DNA from 2 places in the Bacillus smithii genome. Region 1 is predicted to be linked to the other one. Evidence: a T-box and tRNA genes for the amino acid it is inferred to sense, from the RefSeq annotation. Region 1 holds a T-box; the other holds one or more tRNA genes.

Region 1 (7,612 bases):
ATAAAATTTCCAAAAGCTCCGTTCTCATAAAACGTGCTACTGTGGCAATAACGGGTACGGACAGAGCAAGCGACGGCAACACCGTGTACTTGAACCCGCCCCAATCCGCTACCGGAAAGATCGGAAACTTCACCGCCAAAAAGTATTGCAGAAAACCCGCAAAAACAAAGGAAGGAATGGAAATCCCCAGAACGGCAATGGTGGTAGCTCCATAATCCACGATTGTGTTATACTTTAAGGCTGCGATGATTCCAAGCAAAATGCCGACAATGGTGCCAAACACGACAGCCTGAAACCCTAAAACGGCGGAAGGACCAATCCGTTCTGCAATCATCGTCGACACCGGACGGTTATTATATTGGAATGACACTCCTAAATCTCCTTTTACTAAGTTCCCCATATAGCGAACATATTGAACGGGGAGCGGATCGTTTAATCCGTATTTTTCCAGAATGATTTTTTGTTGGTCTGGTGAAAGTTTTTCTTGATTATGCAACGGGGATCCAGGCAGAAGCTTCATAAGAAAAAACGTGACCGTTGCAATCACAAACATCGTCACAAGCATATAAACAATACGCCTGATGGTATATCTTAACATCCGATAACCTCCATTCCTTTTTCATTATGACAAAACTCAACAATTTTTTGTCAATTCCTTATATTCAGAATGATTTTCCCACTAGGGAAAAAGGAGAGTATATGCTCTTAAGCACACACCCTCCTTTTTCAAGGTCAGCTTCATTCCTCTACTGAATCGATACCCACTTGTAAGATAGTTCAGGGCCTACTTTATGTTTCAACAATCCTTTTACATACGGACGTTGCAATACTGCTCTTCCTCTTTGATAAACAGGAGCGATGGCTGCATCTTGATCCAAAAGGATTTTTTCCGCTTTTAGCATCGCTTCCCAACGTTTTTCCGGCTGCAGAGCATAAGTCGTTTTGGCTTCTTGGACAAGCTTGTCATATTCAGGATTAGAATAATGCATTTCATTGTTTCCGCCGTCGGTTACAAACATATCGATGAACGTCATCGGATCGGCATAGTCTGGTCCCCAGCCGGCAAGCGAGAAATCATAATTCATTTTGGCTTCAAGGTCAAGTTTTTGTTTGAACGGCTGTTGTTTAATATTAACCGTTAATCCTTTTAAGTTCTTTTCCAGCTGTTCTTTTAAATATTCGCCTGCTTTTCTGGACAAGTCATCGTCATAATTTAACAGTTCTAAAGTGATTTTGTCTTTGCCCAACGCTTTTTTCGCTTTTGCCCAATATTTTTTCGCTTCTTTTACGTTGTACGTATTAAAGTTTCCATTCTCATCTCGGAAATATTTTCCGTTTGGCCCCTTGACAAATTCTGCCGGAACAAAATAATCAGCAGGGATAGATCCGTTATTTAAAACGACTTTGGTAAATTGATTTTTATCAAAAGCCATGCTGATGGCCTTGCGGGCATCCACATTTTTCAATACAGGGTTTTGTTCATTGAAACGCAGGAAGAAAACAGTTGCTTCTTTTTCATATTTCAAATCTTTGTCATTTTTATACTTATCAACAAATTCAGAATCGAGATTGACGCGGTCAGTGGCATTGCTTTCATACAAGTTCACTCCAGTTTGCGTATCTTTGATGACTTTCACATTAACTTCTTTCAGTTTTACAGAATCTTTATCCCAATAATTCGGATTTTTCTTCATTTGCCATTTGTCGTCATGCTTCCAAGAAGACAGAACAAACGGGCCGTTGTAAACAGTGGTATCAGCTTCTAAACCGTATTTCTTGCCTTGTTCTTTAACATATTTTTCGTCTTGAGGCAAGAATGTTCCAAACGTTAGAAGATTTTTAAAGTAAGGAACCGGTGACTCAAGCTGAACTTGAAGCGTTTTATCGTCCAGCGCTTTTACTCCCAATTGTTCCGGCTTCATTTTTCCTTCATTGATCGCTTGTGCATTTTTGATGTCATACATTATGTATGCATATTGAGAGGCAGTCTTCGGATCCACTACTTTTCTCCATGCATATACGAAATCGCCGGCTGTTACCGGGTCTCCATTGGACCATTTCGCATCGCGTAGTTTAAATGTCCATGTTTTTCCATCTTTGCTGACTTGCGGTTCCCCTTCCGCTATTCCTTCTACAGGTTCATCGTTTTTTCCTAAACGATAAAGCCCTTCCATTACATTATTTAAAGCAGTAAAGGAAACAACATCAGTTGCTAACGCAGAATCCATCGTCGGTATTTCCTGCGTTTCAACCAGATTTAATACTTGATCTTTTTTGGCATTGTCCCCGTTTTTGCCGCCATCGCCGGATTTACTGCCGCTGCATGCAGTCAACACCGTGCCAAGAGCAAGCAAGAGAACGAGAAAAAGAGAGAACTTCTTTTTCATAGGGAATTTGACCTCCTTTTATGATAGTATCTTCCTATTTTTTCGAAAGATTTGATAATTATTATAATCTATTTTAACTTTTTTGCAATAACTAATTTTTTTACATTTCGATATACACTATCTTATTAGAATATTAATTAAATAATGATTAAACAGAATTCCTTCTTTAAATTAAAATGATAACGCTTTAATATGTTTCCTTAGTTTAAACTTTTAAATTGATTTTCTATTCATGATATGGATGTATTTTTCTAAAATAATATGAGAATCATTTCATGAAAATAATGGATTTTAAAGTGGACCGATCATTGTCTGCCGTTTTCATCACAAGTATACTTAAAGGTAGAAACGGCGATTGCAACCTGCAAAAGATTGTTACGATATCATAGGGAGCGTTGTTCATGAAGACGGTTTTTATTTTATTCTTTGTTAACATATTGATTTCTGCCTTGTATTCTTTGATAGATCCGCAATCTTTTTTTACTAGCTTTGTCAACTCCACGTTTTTGATCGGTCTCTTTTTCTTGACGATCGGTCTCTTTCTTTTCGTTTATGGTGGAGGTTTTTTTGACGGAATCATGAATAGCTTTAAACAAATAAGAAAAATGTCCAAAGAAGGCCAGTATGTTTCACAATTTGACCCAGTCGATCAAACGGTAGTTTCACGTTTAGATGCTGGCAAAAGAAAAATTCGTTTCACGAATCCATTGATCATCACAGGCAGTTTTTTTGTGGTTTTAGATTTGATGATTGCCTTTCTCTTTTCCCCTTGAGCCGCTTGAATCCTTGTTAAAAATTCGTTATAATTAGGAACACACATAATTGAAGCGATGAGAAAGAAGAGTACAGCCGATAACCGGTTTTCCAGAGAGTTTGTGGTCGGTGGAAACAAACAATCGGACGGCTGGAATGGACTTTCGAGCTCCCTTTGCGAACGGCTTCAAGCTTAGTAGTGAAGAGGCGCATTCCGTTGCGTTAAAAGGATTCCATGTGAATGGAAACAAAGTGGCTCCATGCGAGCAACTTAGGGTGGCACCGCGGAACAACCATTCGTCCCTAATCTTTACGGACGAATGGTTTTTTTATGGATCAAAAAATTTTAGGATGCATGATGGAGGTAGAAAATGATGAAAACAATTTTTTCGGGTATTCAGCCTAGCGGAACGATTACGCTGGGAAACTATATTGGGGCAATGAAGCAATTTGTTGAACTGCAAGACGAGTACAACTGTTATTTTTGCATTGTGGATGAGCATGCCATTACCGTTCCGCAAGATCGTCTTGAGCTTCGCAAAAACATCCGCAGTTTAGCGGCATTGTACTTGGCGGTCGGTCTTGATCCGGAAAAGGTGACTCTTTTCATTCAATCCGAAGTTCCGGCCCATACGGAAGCCGGTTGGATTCTTCAATGTATTTCTTATATCGGCGAATTGGAGCGTATGACACAATTTAAGGATAAATCAGCCGGCAAAGAAGCGGTTTCCGCCGGTCTTCTCACATACCCTCCACTAATGGCAGCCGACATTTTATTGTATAATACCGATTTAGTGCCTGTTGGAGAAGATCAAAAACAACATATTGAATTAACGCGAGACTTGGCAGAACGATTTAATAAAAAGTACAACGATATTTTTACCATACCGGAAATCCGCTTGCCGAAAGCCGGAGCGCGTGTCATGTCTCTCCAAGATCCTACGAAAAAAATGAGCAAATCCGATCCGAATTCAAAAGCGTTTATCACCTTGCTTGACGAACCAAAACTCATCGAGAAAAAAATCAAAAGTGCCGTTACCGATTCTGAAGGAGTTATCCGCTATGATCGGGAAGCTAAGCCCGGAGTTTCCAATCTGTTGTCGATTTATTCCGTTCTCGGAAATATTTCCATCAAAGAGTTGGAAGAAAAATACGCCGGTAAAGGGTATGGAGAATTTAAACAAGATTTGGCGGAATTAATTATCGAAGAGCTAAAGCCGATTCAACAACGTTATGCTGAACTCATCGATTCTGAAGAACTGGATGAAATTCTCGACCGCGGTGCAGAAAAAGCGAACTATGTGGCCAATAAAATGCTGCAAAAAATGAAAAACGCCATGGGGCTCGGAAGAAAAAGAAGAAGATAAAAATCCGGCCGCGGGACTCATCCCGCGGCCGATCATTTTTCATGAAAGATTCAAAAAAATAGCAGAAAGATGGCACTCATCTCCCGCCTGGAATAACCTTTTGCTCCTGCAAAGCCTCGTCGTTTAATTCACTTTCGAAGAACCATTTTCCATTTCCCACAGTTTTTCAAAAAAGGCTTGTCCCCGAATAATATTTTCGCAAAGCTGCATATGTTTTTCGGTCCAGCCTACTTTCGTTTCTTCATAGAGAGCGTTCCATGCTTCATCGAAATTCATTTCTTGAATTTGCGCATATTTTTCCGGCGCCCATTCTGTATACCAATAGCGAATTTCCGCTGTATTTTTGGAAGACTGAAGTTGATCAAGAGCCATAAACAAAAGTTGTTTCAGCTGTCTTTCTTTCCTGGTCAGTCCGAACATTTGATCCGGAAGAGGAGAAAGAATATGATGTTCTTTCTCTTTATGAGCTAATTCCCATTCGAAGTTTGCTTCTTCTTCATTTTCAATCATTTCGTATACTAATTGTTCCTGACGGGGAATCAAACGGCTTTTTCGAATCGGGATAGTGTAGCCCATAGTATCGACAGCCAAAATACCGGCTCCGTCTGTTACAACGAATGCATAATCCAACTGGATGCGTTCATGGTTTTTTCTTAAATAGGCTTTTTGATAGACTTCATTTAATAAGTCTTTCGGCAAATCAGACATATCATTTTCAATAAAGTGGTATAATAGCTTATTTACTTTCAAAAGAGGCACCTGGTCTAATAATTCAATGGCGTCCTCTTTCCTCCATTCATGAAACGGACAGACATTATATCCGTTTTCCTCGCCTTCAAACCAATTTACCCAGACATCATGCAAGTACAACATGTAGAGACCCCCTTACATCTTCTTCATTTGTCACACAGTATGGGCAAAAGAAAGTTAAATTATTCCTGTAGGGGGATGTTTTTGAATGTGTTCTTATTTTTTCTTCTTTGGCTGTGGATAGTAAATGGAAAGACTGATGATGATCAATCCGAGTACAAACAAATAACAATTCCCTTTTTTCGCAAGAAATTTCACGTATTCAACGAACGTCAGCCCTGCAGCCATTAAATTCACATACAAGATTATGCTGACCCCGCCGGCCACTGATAATCCGAATCCGAAAAGCCAAAAAAAGATTCTTCCCACCTTTTTCCATCCTCGCCGCCATTTTCTCTCTGTTGGCTTGTCCAACGTTTTTGATTCATGTATATTCCTGAAATCCCGTTATTATGCGAAAGCGATATTTCCTCGACATGCTTTCTTTTTTCAAAATCAAATTTTCACATTCATAAATGTGATCAACGAATTTCCGTTGCGTTAAAACCGTTTAGACATTTTTCAACCTTACTGAAAACAAAAAATCCCCCTTTATATGGGGAGATGGAAACAGGTGATCATTGATTCCATTCTTTCAAAAAAGTTTCGGCAGGCAAAGCAAGCATTTCCTTTGTCCCTTTCTTCCATTTTTTTGCACATTCCTCAACAATGGAAAATCCCGTCGCATAGCCAAGCATAGACGGCAGCATGCCTTTCCCATATAAAATTCGATCATGAACAGGATTTTGTTTGGACAGCATGAGGTGATCTTGTACATAAGAACGCCACCATTTTTTTATATCAGCCGATGTATATTGTTTGCACCAAGAAGCATTCCATTTTTCTCCTACATATTCCTTCACGGCAAACTCCGCCAGTCCTTCAAACAAAATGGAATCTAAAAGTCGATACTCTTCCTCTCTTTTTTCCAATTTTTCCATCCGAGCACAATGATGATATTCATGAACAAACACGGCTTCCCATTGTTCTTTGTCAATGTCGGGAGATAAAAACAAAAACATCTTGTCGCCTAGAGCCAGACCCGATTTGTTCGGTCTGTCTCCAAAAAGGGAAAAATTGGATTGAACAGGAAACAAATAAATGCCGATATCAGGGCCATTCCAAAGCTGTTTATATTTTAAAAAAAGACGTTCCATTTCCTTCCAAGCTTTTTTCTGTACAAGACCCTCAAAAGTGGGTCTTGTTCGTTTGGAAGGCGCAAACATGCCGTGCTTCTGTAAATAGCGATAAAACGAAATCGCTTCCCGTTCTGAGATTCCATCGATCTTGCTCATCCATTCGAGTGGTTCGTCCCAATGATTCATTAGCCATTCTTTCGTATTGTATACACCCATGAAAGGCATCCTCCCTTTTTATGTATTTATATTTATGTTCAAAACCATTCAAAAGACACAAAAAAGCAAGGCCACTAAGCCCTTGCTTTCCAAAATGATTCAGGGAGGATTGCTCTCTAATCTATGTTTTTCTTCACAAGGTTAGCGAAAACGAAATCGTCTCATTTTTGTTCCAATCATTGGCCAAATTTGTCCGTATCATCTTCTATTTTATGAATGGTCCCGTTAAACATGCCTTCGCTCCATCAAGTTGATCCCGATTCCCATTAACACCACTCCCATCATAAACAGAATGCTGATCGGATATAACAATTCGCTGAACGAATAATGATAGATGGTCGCTTCTTTCAGCGCCTGCATGGCATAGGTCACCGGCACAAACTTTGAAATGGCCAGAAGCACTTGGGATGAAACGATCTCAATCGGCCAATAAGCTCCACCGACCATTGCCATGCTGACCGCTAGAATTTGCAAGATGGCCCGAAACTGCGGAACGCTCTTGCAGATGCCGGTAAGAAATATAGAAAGAGCCACAACGGAAAATACATAAGGAATCAAAATGACCAGCGTTTTGGCAAAACCACCATAAAAATCAACGCCTATTGCATAAAAAACAGAAAAAACCATCAGAACTTGAATGTACCCTAAGACAAAGCAAAACAATAAATTGCCTGTGTACATTTGCCATTTTTTAATCGGGGAAAAGATCATTCGGTCCCAAATTCCCTCTTTTTTCTCCTGCAATATATTCACAACTTGAAAAGCAATGGTATAAATCACAAAGAATAAAGCGAAACCGAATAAGCTTTGCAGATGAGGATCAATAATCACCGTACCGTGATCGTGCAAACTTTTTTGTTTGATTTGAAAAAGCGGTTGATCTAAATCTTTAAGAACTCGC
Region 2 (7,612 bases), 200 kb from region 1:
GCAAGGGATAGCAGAAAACGTCCGTCCGGATAGCCGTTGCGATAAACGTGCGCCGATTCTTCCAGCACCTTTACGTCGCCATTAATAAACAAGGCGAATACAAAAGGAATTTGAAGGTCAGCTGCCAGCTGAGCGCTTCTGGGACTGGCCCCGAGTAAAAAAAGGTTGGGTTTTTCCGGCGGTATAGGTGTCGCTTCAATACCGGCGAGCGGATGATCTTCATCCACTGAATTTTCAATTAATTTTTTCAAAAAAAGAAATCTTTCTTCAAAATCTTGTCCGTCATTCACGGTGCCAAACTGCAACGCCTTTGTCGATAACGGCAGGCCGCCCGGAGCCTTCCCGATCCCAAGATCGACTCTTCCGGGAGCAAGAGTAGACAAAACATGAAAATTTTCCGCAACTTTAAAAGGACTATAATGTTGAAGCATGACTCCTCCTGATCCGATGCGAATCGACTTCGTTCTGGCAAGCAAATATGACATTAAAACTTCCGGAGACGACCCCGCTACCTGTTCCGAATGATGATGCTCTGACACCCAGAAGCGCGAGTAACCCCATTCTTCTGCTTTTTGGGCCAGGCGAACGGTTTGCTGCAAGGCGTCAACAGCTGAAGAGCCTTCAAGGATCGGGCTTTGATCTAACAATCCAAGCTGATAACTCATATCCAATTTCCTCCTGTTTTTATTCTTAGTTTACAGGTGTGATTAATTTGTTTTATTTGTTGGTATTTATCCTATCACCGGAAATAGCGAAAAAGCAATACTTCAAGCGATAGAAAGATTTAAGCGATTCATTAATAAAATTTATCAATTTGTTCGAGAGAATGATGAAACAGCATTCTTTTCAAATTGTTCAATCGACAAAAGAATGTCATTCCATAAAAAAGGAGGCTCCGGTCCATAATATGTTCCATGAATATGCTGTTTCAGCATCATCAAATGATCGACATTGACTTCCACCAGCTGGCCTGTTTCCAGTTCATGTTTAACGCATAAATATGGCAGAAATCCGAACCCGTTGCCGCTTTGAATGAGTGATTTTGCCACTTCAAGATGATCCACGTGAAATTCAATTCGCGGTTCCACGTTCGCCACTTCAAAAATTTTGTGTACACGATTCCAGTCGAACGCTCCGCATTCAAAAAAGACCATTGGTTCAAGAGCCAATTGCTGTGCGGATAACTTTGACTGAAACTGAAAAGGATGTCCCGGCTTTACGACAAGCCGTATTGAATTGTCAAGAAGCGGTTGATGCTGCAATGCTTGATGCGACACTTCTTTCATGAACGCCACATCAATCTGCTTTTGGAGCAGCTTATCTACTAGCACCTCGTTAGACGCTGAAATAAATTTAAACCGGAGTTCCGGATGTGCTTTTTTCCAAAGCGGCAGTGCAATGGGGATAAAATATTGAGATGTAATGATATTGGCCCCAATGACTACCTCTTCCTGATCCGCTCTTTTTTTCAATAGTTTTTTTCCTTGCTGAAAAGTGCGGATAATCTGCTCAGCATACGGAATAAACATTTCCCCCTTTTCCGTCAGCTTGATGCCTCTACCCTCCCGTTCAAACAGTTCTGTATCCAATTCTCGTTCCAATGCTTTGATCCGCGCCGTAACCGTTGGCTGTGATAAAAACAAAGCGTTCGCTGCTTTATGAATGCTGTTAAAATGGACGACATACATAAAAGCTTCAATATGATCAATGTTCATCTTCTCCACCCCTTTTTTAATAAAAAATAAAAAGCTCCCGAACATAGATGCATCAGGAGTTATTGAACGTCAATTCTACGGTATTTTGTTTTTTTATTTTAATCATATTATTCCGATTAGTAAAGTATATTTTAAAAAATTCCATAAATAAAGTAAATTCAGTTAATTGAACCGTAAGAGATTCGTGCTTTATTCCAACCTATAAAAGTACCTCCCCCTTTAATACATACGCCTTTGACTCTTTGCTCTTTTTTTTGATTACGAGAACCGATGTTTTGCTGATATCCGTTTCACCAAAAAGCTTAAAATCCTTATCAATTGAGCTTAAAATCTATATTTTAGGAGAAATAAACCTTCATGCGATTACAAAAGCGATTTTTACCGCCTTCTATAATAGAAAAAACAGGCCTTTATCCAACCTGTCATCGAATGAACGTTCAAATTAGGGAATTTCATTTCGTGGCTGAAAAGATTCAACCCCAACATTTAGTATAGAACCGGAATTTTAAGAGACTAAGAAATAAAGCTTTATGTTCACTCATCTAGTCAACTACAAAAAAGGGGGCACTTCGATAAGTGTATTCCAACAATTGACATAGAGCCAAATATAAAAACAAGGGGTTCCACTATGTGGAACCCCTTATCTCTATATTCGATGCCGATGGTGGGAGTCGAACCCACACTCCACAAGGGAACACGATTTTGAGTCGTGCGCGTCTGCCAATTCCGCCACATCGGCTTATTATATGGAGGCGGCAACCGGATTCGAACCGGTGATAAAGGTTTTGCAGACCTCTGCCTTACCACTTGGCTATGCCGCCTTCATTGGAGCGGAAGACGGGACTCGAACCCGCGACCCCCACCTTGGCAAGGTGGTGTTCTACCACTGAACTACTTCCGCGTACTGGGCTAGCTGGATTCGAACCAGCGCATGACGGAGTCAAAGTCCGTTGCCTTACCGCTTGGCTATAGCCCAATGATTCCTTTTAATATGGGGCGACTAGTGGGAATCGAACCCACGAATGTCGGAGCCACAATCCGATGCGTTAACCACTTCGCCATAGCCGCCATTATAATATGGCAGGGGCAGTAGGAATCGAACCCACACCGGAGGTTTTGGAGACCTCTGTTCTACCGTTAAACTATGCCCCTATGAATGGTGGAGGGGGACGGATTCGAACCGCCGAACCCTGAGGGAGCGGATTTACAGTCCGCCGCGTTTAGCCACTTCGCTACCCCTCCACTGATGCCGGCTGTAGGACTTGAACCCACAACCTACTGATTACAAGTCAGTTGCTCTACCAATTGAGCTAAGCCGGCAACATGGTGGCTCGGGACGGAATCGAACCGCCGACACAAGGATTTTCAGTCCTTTGCTCTACCGACTGAGCTACCGAGCCGATGATTTCATGGCGGTCCCGACGGGAATCGAACCCGCGATCTCCTGCGTGACAGGCAGGCGTGATAACCGCTACACTACGGGACCATTGTTTTAAGATATGCTGACACGTTGATTATGTATGAAAGAAATACTATGTCATTCAATTGCGGGGGCAGGATTTGAACCTGCGACCTTCGGGTTATGAGCCCGACGAGCTACCAGACTGCTCCACCCCGCGACGATATAGATGGTGGAGGTTGACGGGATCGAACCGCCGACCCCTTGCTTGTAAGGCAAGTGCTCTCCCAGCTGAGCTAAACCTCCATTGAGGATGACCCGTACGGGATTCGAACCCGTGTTACCGCCGTGAAAGGGCGGTGTCTTAACCACTTGACCAACGGGCCAACTTATAATGGCGGAGAGCAAGGGATTCGAACCCTTGAGACAGCGTTAACCGTCTACACGATTTCCAATCGTGCTCCTTCGACCACTCGGACAGCTCTCCATATGGCTCCGCAGGTAGGATTCGAACCTACGACCGATCGGTTAACAGCCGATTGCTCTACCACTGAGCTACTGCGGAATAATATCGCCTGGCAGCGTCCTACTCTCGCAAGGGGAATCCCCTCACTACCATCGGCGCTGAAGAGCTTAACTTCCGTGTTCGGGATGGGAACGGGTGTGACCTCTTCGCCATCGCCACCAGACGGTCACCATGTATTGTCGGAACGATTGTTCTTTAAATTTCAATAGGAATTTTAAAGAATTTATAGGTCTTTTTATAAAGCGTTATCAAGATATCTTCCTTCAAAACTAGATAGAAGAAGCAGTTTCACCGATTTCGCGCTTTCTTTTGGTTAAGTCCTCGATCGATTAGTATCCGTCAGCTCCACGTGTCACCACGCTTCCACCTCGGACCTATCTACCTGATCATCTTTCAGGGATCTTACTTTCCGAAGAAATGGGAAATCTCATCTTGAGGGGGGCTTCATGCTTAGATGCTTTCAGCACTTATCCCTTCCGCACATAGCTACCCAGCGATGCCTCTGGCGAGACAACTGGTACACCAGCGGTGCGTCCATCCCGGTCCTCTCGTACTAAGGACAGCTCCTCTCAAATTTCCTGCGCCCGCGACGGATAGGGACCGAACTGTCTCACGACGTTCTGAACCCAGCTCGCGTACCGCTTTAATGGGCGAACAGCCCAACCCTTGGGACCGACTACAGCCCCAGGATGCGATGAGCCGACATCGAGGTGCCAAACCTCCCCGTCGATGTGGACTCTTGGGGGAGATAAGCCTGTTATCCCCGGGGTAGCTTTTATCCGTTGAGCGATGGCCCTTCCATACGGAACCACCGGATCACTAAGCCCGACTTTCGTCCCTGCTCGACTTGTAGGTCTCGCAGTCAAGCTCCCTTCTGCCTTTGCACTCTGCGAATGATTTCCAACCATTCTGAGGGAACCTTTGGGCGCCTCCGTTACCTTTTAGGAGGCGACCGCCCCAGTCAAACTGCCCACCTGACACTGTCTCCCACCCCGATCAGGGGTGCGGGTTAGAATTTCAGTACAGCCAGGGTAGTATCCCACCGGCGCCTCCACCGAAGCTGGCGCTCCGGTTTCCAAGGCTCCTACCTATCCTGTACAAGCTGTACCAAAATTCAATATCAGGCTGCAGTAAAGCTCCACGGGGTCTTTCCGTCCTGTCGCGGGTAACCTGCATCTTCACAGGTACTATAATTTCACCGAGTCTCTCGTTGAGACAGTGCCCAGATCGTTACGCCTTTCGTGCGGGTCAGAACTTACCTGACAAGGAATTTCGCTACCTTAGGACCGTTATAGTTACGGCCGCCGTTTACTGGGGCTTCGGTTCGCACCTTCAAGCAAAGCTTTAAGCGCTCCCCTTAACCTTCCAGCACCGGGCAGGCGTCAGCCCCTATACTTCGCCTTACGGCTTCGCAGAGACCTGTGTTTTTGCTAAACAGTCGCCTGGGCCTATTCACTGCGGCTTCTCGGGGCTATGCACCCCAAAAAGCACCCCTTCTCCCGAAGTTACGGGGTCATTTTGCCGAGTTCCTTAACGAGAGTTCTCTCGCACACCTTAGGATTCTCTCCTCGCCTACCTGTGTCGGTTTGCGGTACGGGCACCTTTTTCCTCGCTAGAGGCTTTTCTTGGCAGTGTGGAATCAGGAACTTCGGTACTATATTTCCCTCGCCGTCACAGCTTGAGGTTAGTGGCAACGGGATTTGCCTCGCTGCCCCTCTTACTGCTTGGACGCACATCCAGCAGTGCGCTTACCCTATCCTCCTGCGTCCCCCCATCGCTCAAACGGAAAAGAGGTGGTACAGGAATATCAACCTGTTGTCCATCGCCTACGCCTGTCGGCCTCGGCTTAGGTCCCGACTAACCCTGAGAGGACGAGCCTTCCTCAGGAAACCTTAGGCATTCGGTGGAAGGGATTCTCACCCTTCTTTCGCTACTCATACCGGCATTCTCACTTCTAAGCGCTCCACCAGTCCTTCCGGTCTGGCTTCTCTGCCCTTAGAACGCTCTCCTACCGCGGACACCCGAAGGTGTCCACCCGCAGCTTCGGTGATACGTTTAGCCCCGGTACATTTTCGGCGCAGAATCACTCGACCAGTGAGCTATTACGCACTCTTTAAATGGTGGCTGCTTCTAAGCCAACATCCTGGTTGTCTAAGCAATTCCACATCCTTTTCCACTTAACGTATACTTTGGGACCTTAGCTGGCGGTCTGGGCTGTTTCCCTTTTGACCACGGATCTTATCACTCGCAGTCTGACTCCCAAGGATAAGTCGCTGGCATTCGGAGTTTGTCTGAATTCGGTAACCCGATGAGGGCCCCTAGTCCAAACAGTGCTCTACCTCCAAGACTCTTTCCTTGAGGCTAGCCCTAAAGCTATTTCGGAGAGAACCAGCTATCTCCAAGTTCGATTGGAATTTCACCCCTACCCACACCTCATCCCCGCACTTTTCAACGTGCGTGGGTTCGGGCCTCCAGTAAGTGTTACCTCACCTTCACCCTGGACATGGGTAGATCACCTGGTTTCGGGTCTGCGACCCCATACTCATGCGCCCTGTTCAGACTCGCTTTCGCTGCGGCTCCGTCTTTCCGACTTAACCTCGCATGAGATCGCAACTCGCCGGTTCATTCTACAAAAGGCACGCCATCACCCGTAAACGGGCTCTGACTACTTGTAGGCACACGGTTTCAGGTTCTCTTTCACTCCCCTCCCGGGGTGCTTTTCACCTTTCCCTCACGGTACTGGTTCACTATCGGTCACTAGGGAGTATTTAGCCTTGGGAGATGGTCCTCCCAGCTTCCGACGGGATTCCTCGTGTCCCGCCGTACTCAGGATCCACCAGGGAGGGAACGAAGTTTCGACTACAGGGTTGTTACCTTCTCTGACGGGCCTTTCCAGACCTCTTCGTCTACCTCGTTCCTTTGTGACTCCACCATTGGTGTCCTACAACCCCAGAAGGCAAGCCTTCTGGTTTGGGCTGTTCCCGTTTCGCTCGCCGCTACTCAGGGAATCGCTGTTGCTTTCTCTTCCTCCGGGTACTTAGATGTTTCAGTTCCCCGGGTTGCCTTCCTTACCCTATGGATTCAGGCAAGGATGCTGCCCCATTACGGGCAGCGGGTTTCCCCATTCGGAAATCTCCGGATCAACGCTTACGTACAGCTCCCCGGAGCTTTTCGGAGTTAGTCCCGTCCTTCATCGGCTCCTAGTGCCAAGGCATCCACCGTGCGCCCTTTCTAACTTAACCATGTTGGTTTTATCCTAGATGGCGATACTCGGTTTATGCTGCTTCTTTTTTCTATCTAGTTTTCAAGGAACAACTTGGAAGGATGAAATCCTTCAAAACTGAACAAAACGAAAGCGTACAATTGATATCTGTCCAGCTCCGGCTCCTAGGTGCTCGAGGTCACAATCCATCTTGCTGCGGTGGTTGAAATACTACCTCCTCGCAAGCTGTCTTGTGCTTGTCGCACCTGAACAGTCGCCTCTGCTTTTCTTCTTCCTTAGAAAGGAGGTGATCCAGCCGCACCTTCCGATACGGCTACCTTGTTACGACTTCACCCCAATCATCTGCCCCACCTTCGGCGGCTGGCTCCCGTAAGGGTTACCTCACCGACTTCGGGTGTTGCAAACTCTCGTGGTGTGACGGGCGGTGTGTACAAGGCCCGGGAACGTATTCACCGCGGCATGCTGATCCGCGATTACTAGCGATTCCGGCTTCATGCAGGCGAGTTGCAGCCTGCAATCCGAACTGAGAATGGTTTTTTGGGATTAGCTCCACCTCGCGGTTTCGCGACCCTTTGTACCATCCATTGTAGCACGTGTGTAGCCCAGGTCATAAGGGGCATGATGATTTGACGTCATCCCCACCTTCCTCCGGTTTGTCACCGGCAGTCACCTTAGAGTGCCCAACTGAATGCTGGCAACTAAGGTCAAGGGTTGCGCTCGTTGCGGGACTTAACCCAACATCTCACGAC

The links. A T-box is a leader RNA that pairs with one kind of tRNA and senses whether it is charged. The one in region 1 lies ahead of trpS (tryptophan--tRNA ligase), so its partner is inferred to be a tRNA-Trp.
Region 2: it encodes a tRNA-Trp, which carries the amino acid that the T-box ahead of trpS (tryptophan--tRNA ligase) is inferred to sense. The anticodon was not compared.

Annotation. Positions count from the first base shown of each region.
Region 1 covers NZ_CP012024.1:940,648-948,259, reverse strand. The annotation lists gene opp3b (oligopeptide ABC transporter permease) at 1-598, opposite strand, end outside; gene BSM4216_RS04470 (peptide ABC transporter substrate-binding protein) at 747-2,387, opposite strand; gene BSM4216_RS04465 (DUF3899 domain-containing protein) at 2,789-3,160, shown strand; T-box leader at 3,209-3,448, shown strand; gene trpS (tryptophan--tRNA ligase) at 3,512-4,507, shown strand; gene BSM4216_RS04450 (YjbA family protein) at 4,631-5,380, opposite strand; gene BSM4216_RS04445 (YuzI family membrane protein) at 5,474-5,686, opposite strand; gene BSM4216_RS04440 (DUF2268 domain-containing putative Zn-dependent protease) at 5,935-6,711, opposite strand; gene BSM4216_RS04435 (ABC transporter permease) at 6,937-7,612, opposite strand, start outside.
Region 2 covers NZ_CP012024.1:739,978-747,589, reverse strand. The annotation lists gene BSM4216_RS03535 (LLM class flavin-dependent oxidoreductase) at 1-665, opposite strand, end outside; gene BSM4216_RS03530 (LysR family transcriptional regulator) at 810-1,715, opposite strand; tRNA gene BSM4216_RS03525 (tRNA-Leu) at 2,372-2,454, opposite strand; tRNA gene BSM4216_RS03520 (tRNA-Cys) at 2,463-2,536, opposite strand; tRNA gene BSM4216_RS03515 (tRNA-Gly) at 2,542-2,616, opposite strand; tRNA gene BSM4216_RS03510 (tRNA-Gln) at 2,620-2,691, opposite strand; tRNA gene BSM4216_RS03505 (tRNA-His) at 2,708-2,783, opposite strand; tRNA gene BSM4216_RS03500 (tRNA-Trp) at 2,794-2,867, opposite strand; tRNA gene BSM4216_RS03495 (tRNA-Tyr) at 2,873-2,957, opposite strand; tRNA gene BSM4216_RS03490 (tRNA-Thr) at 2,963-3,035, opposite strand; tRNA gene BSM4216_RS03485 (tRNA-Phe) at 3,040-3,115, opposite strand; tRNA gene BSM4216_RS03480 (tRNA-Asp) at 3,126-3,201, opposite strand; tRNA gene BSM4216_RS03475 (tRNA-Met) at 3,261-3,334, opposite strand; tRNA gene BSM4216_RS03470 (tRNA-Val) at 3,345-3,420, opposite strand; tRNA gene BSM4216_RS03465 (tRNA-Glu) at 3,429-3,500, opposite strand; tRNA gene BSM4216_RS03460 (tRNA-Ser) at 3,510-3,601, opposite strand; tRNA gene BSM4216_RS03455 (tRNA-Asn) at 3,605-3,679, opposite strand; rRNA gene rrf (5S ribosomal RNA) at 3,688-3,803, opposite strand; rRNA gene BSM4216_RS03445 (23S ribosomal RNA) at 3,950-6,882, opposite strand; rRNA gene BSM4216_RS03440 (16S ribosomal RNA) at 7,143-7,612, opposite strand, start outside.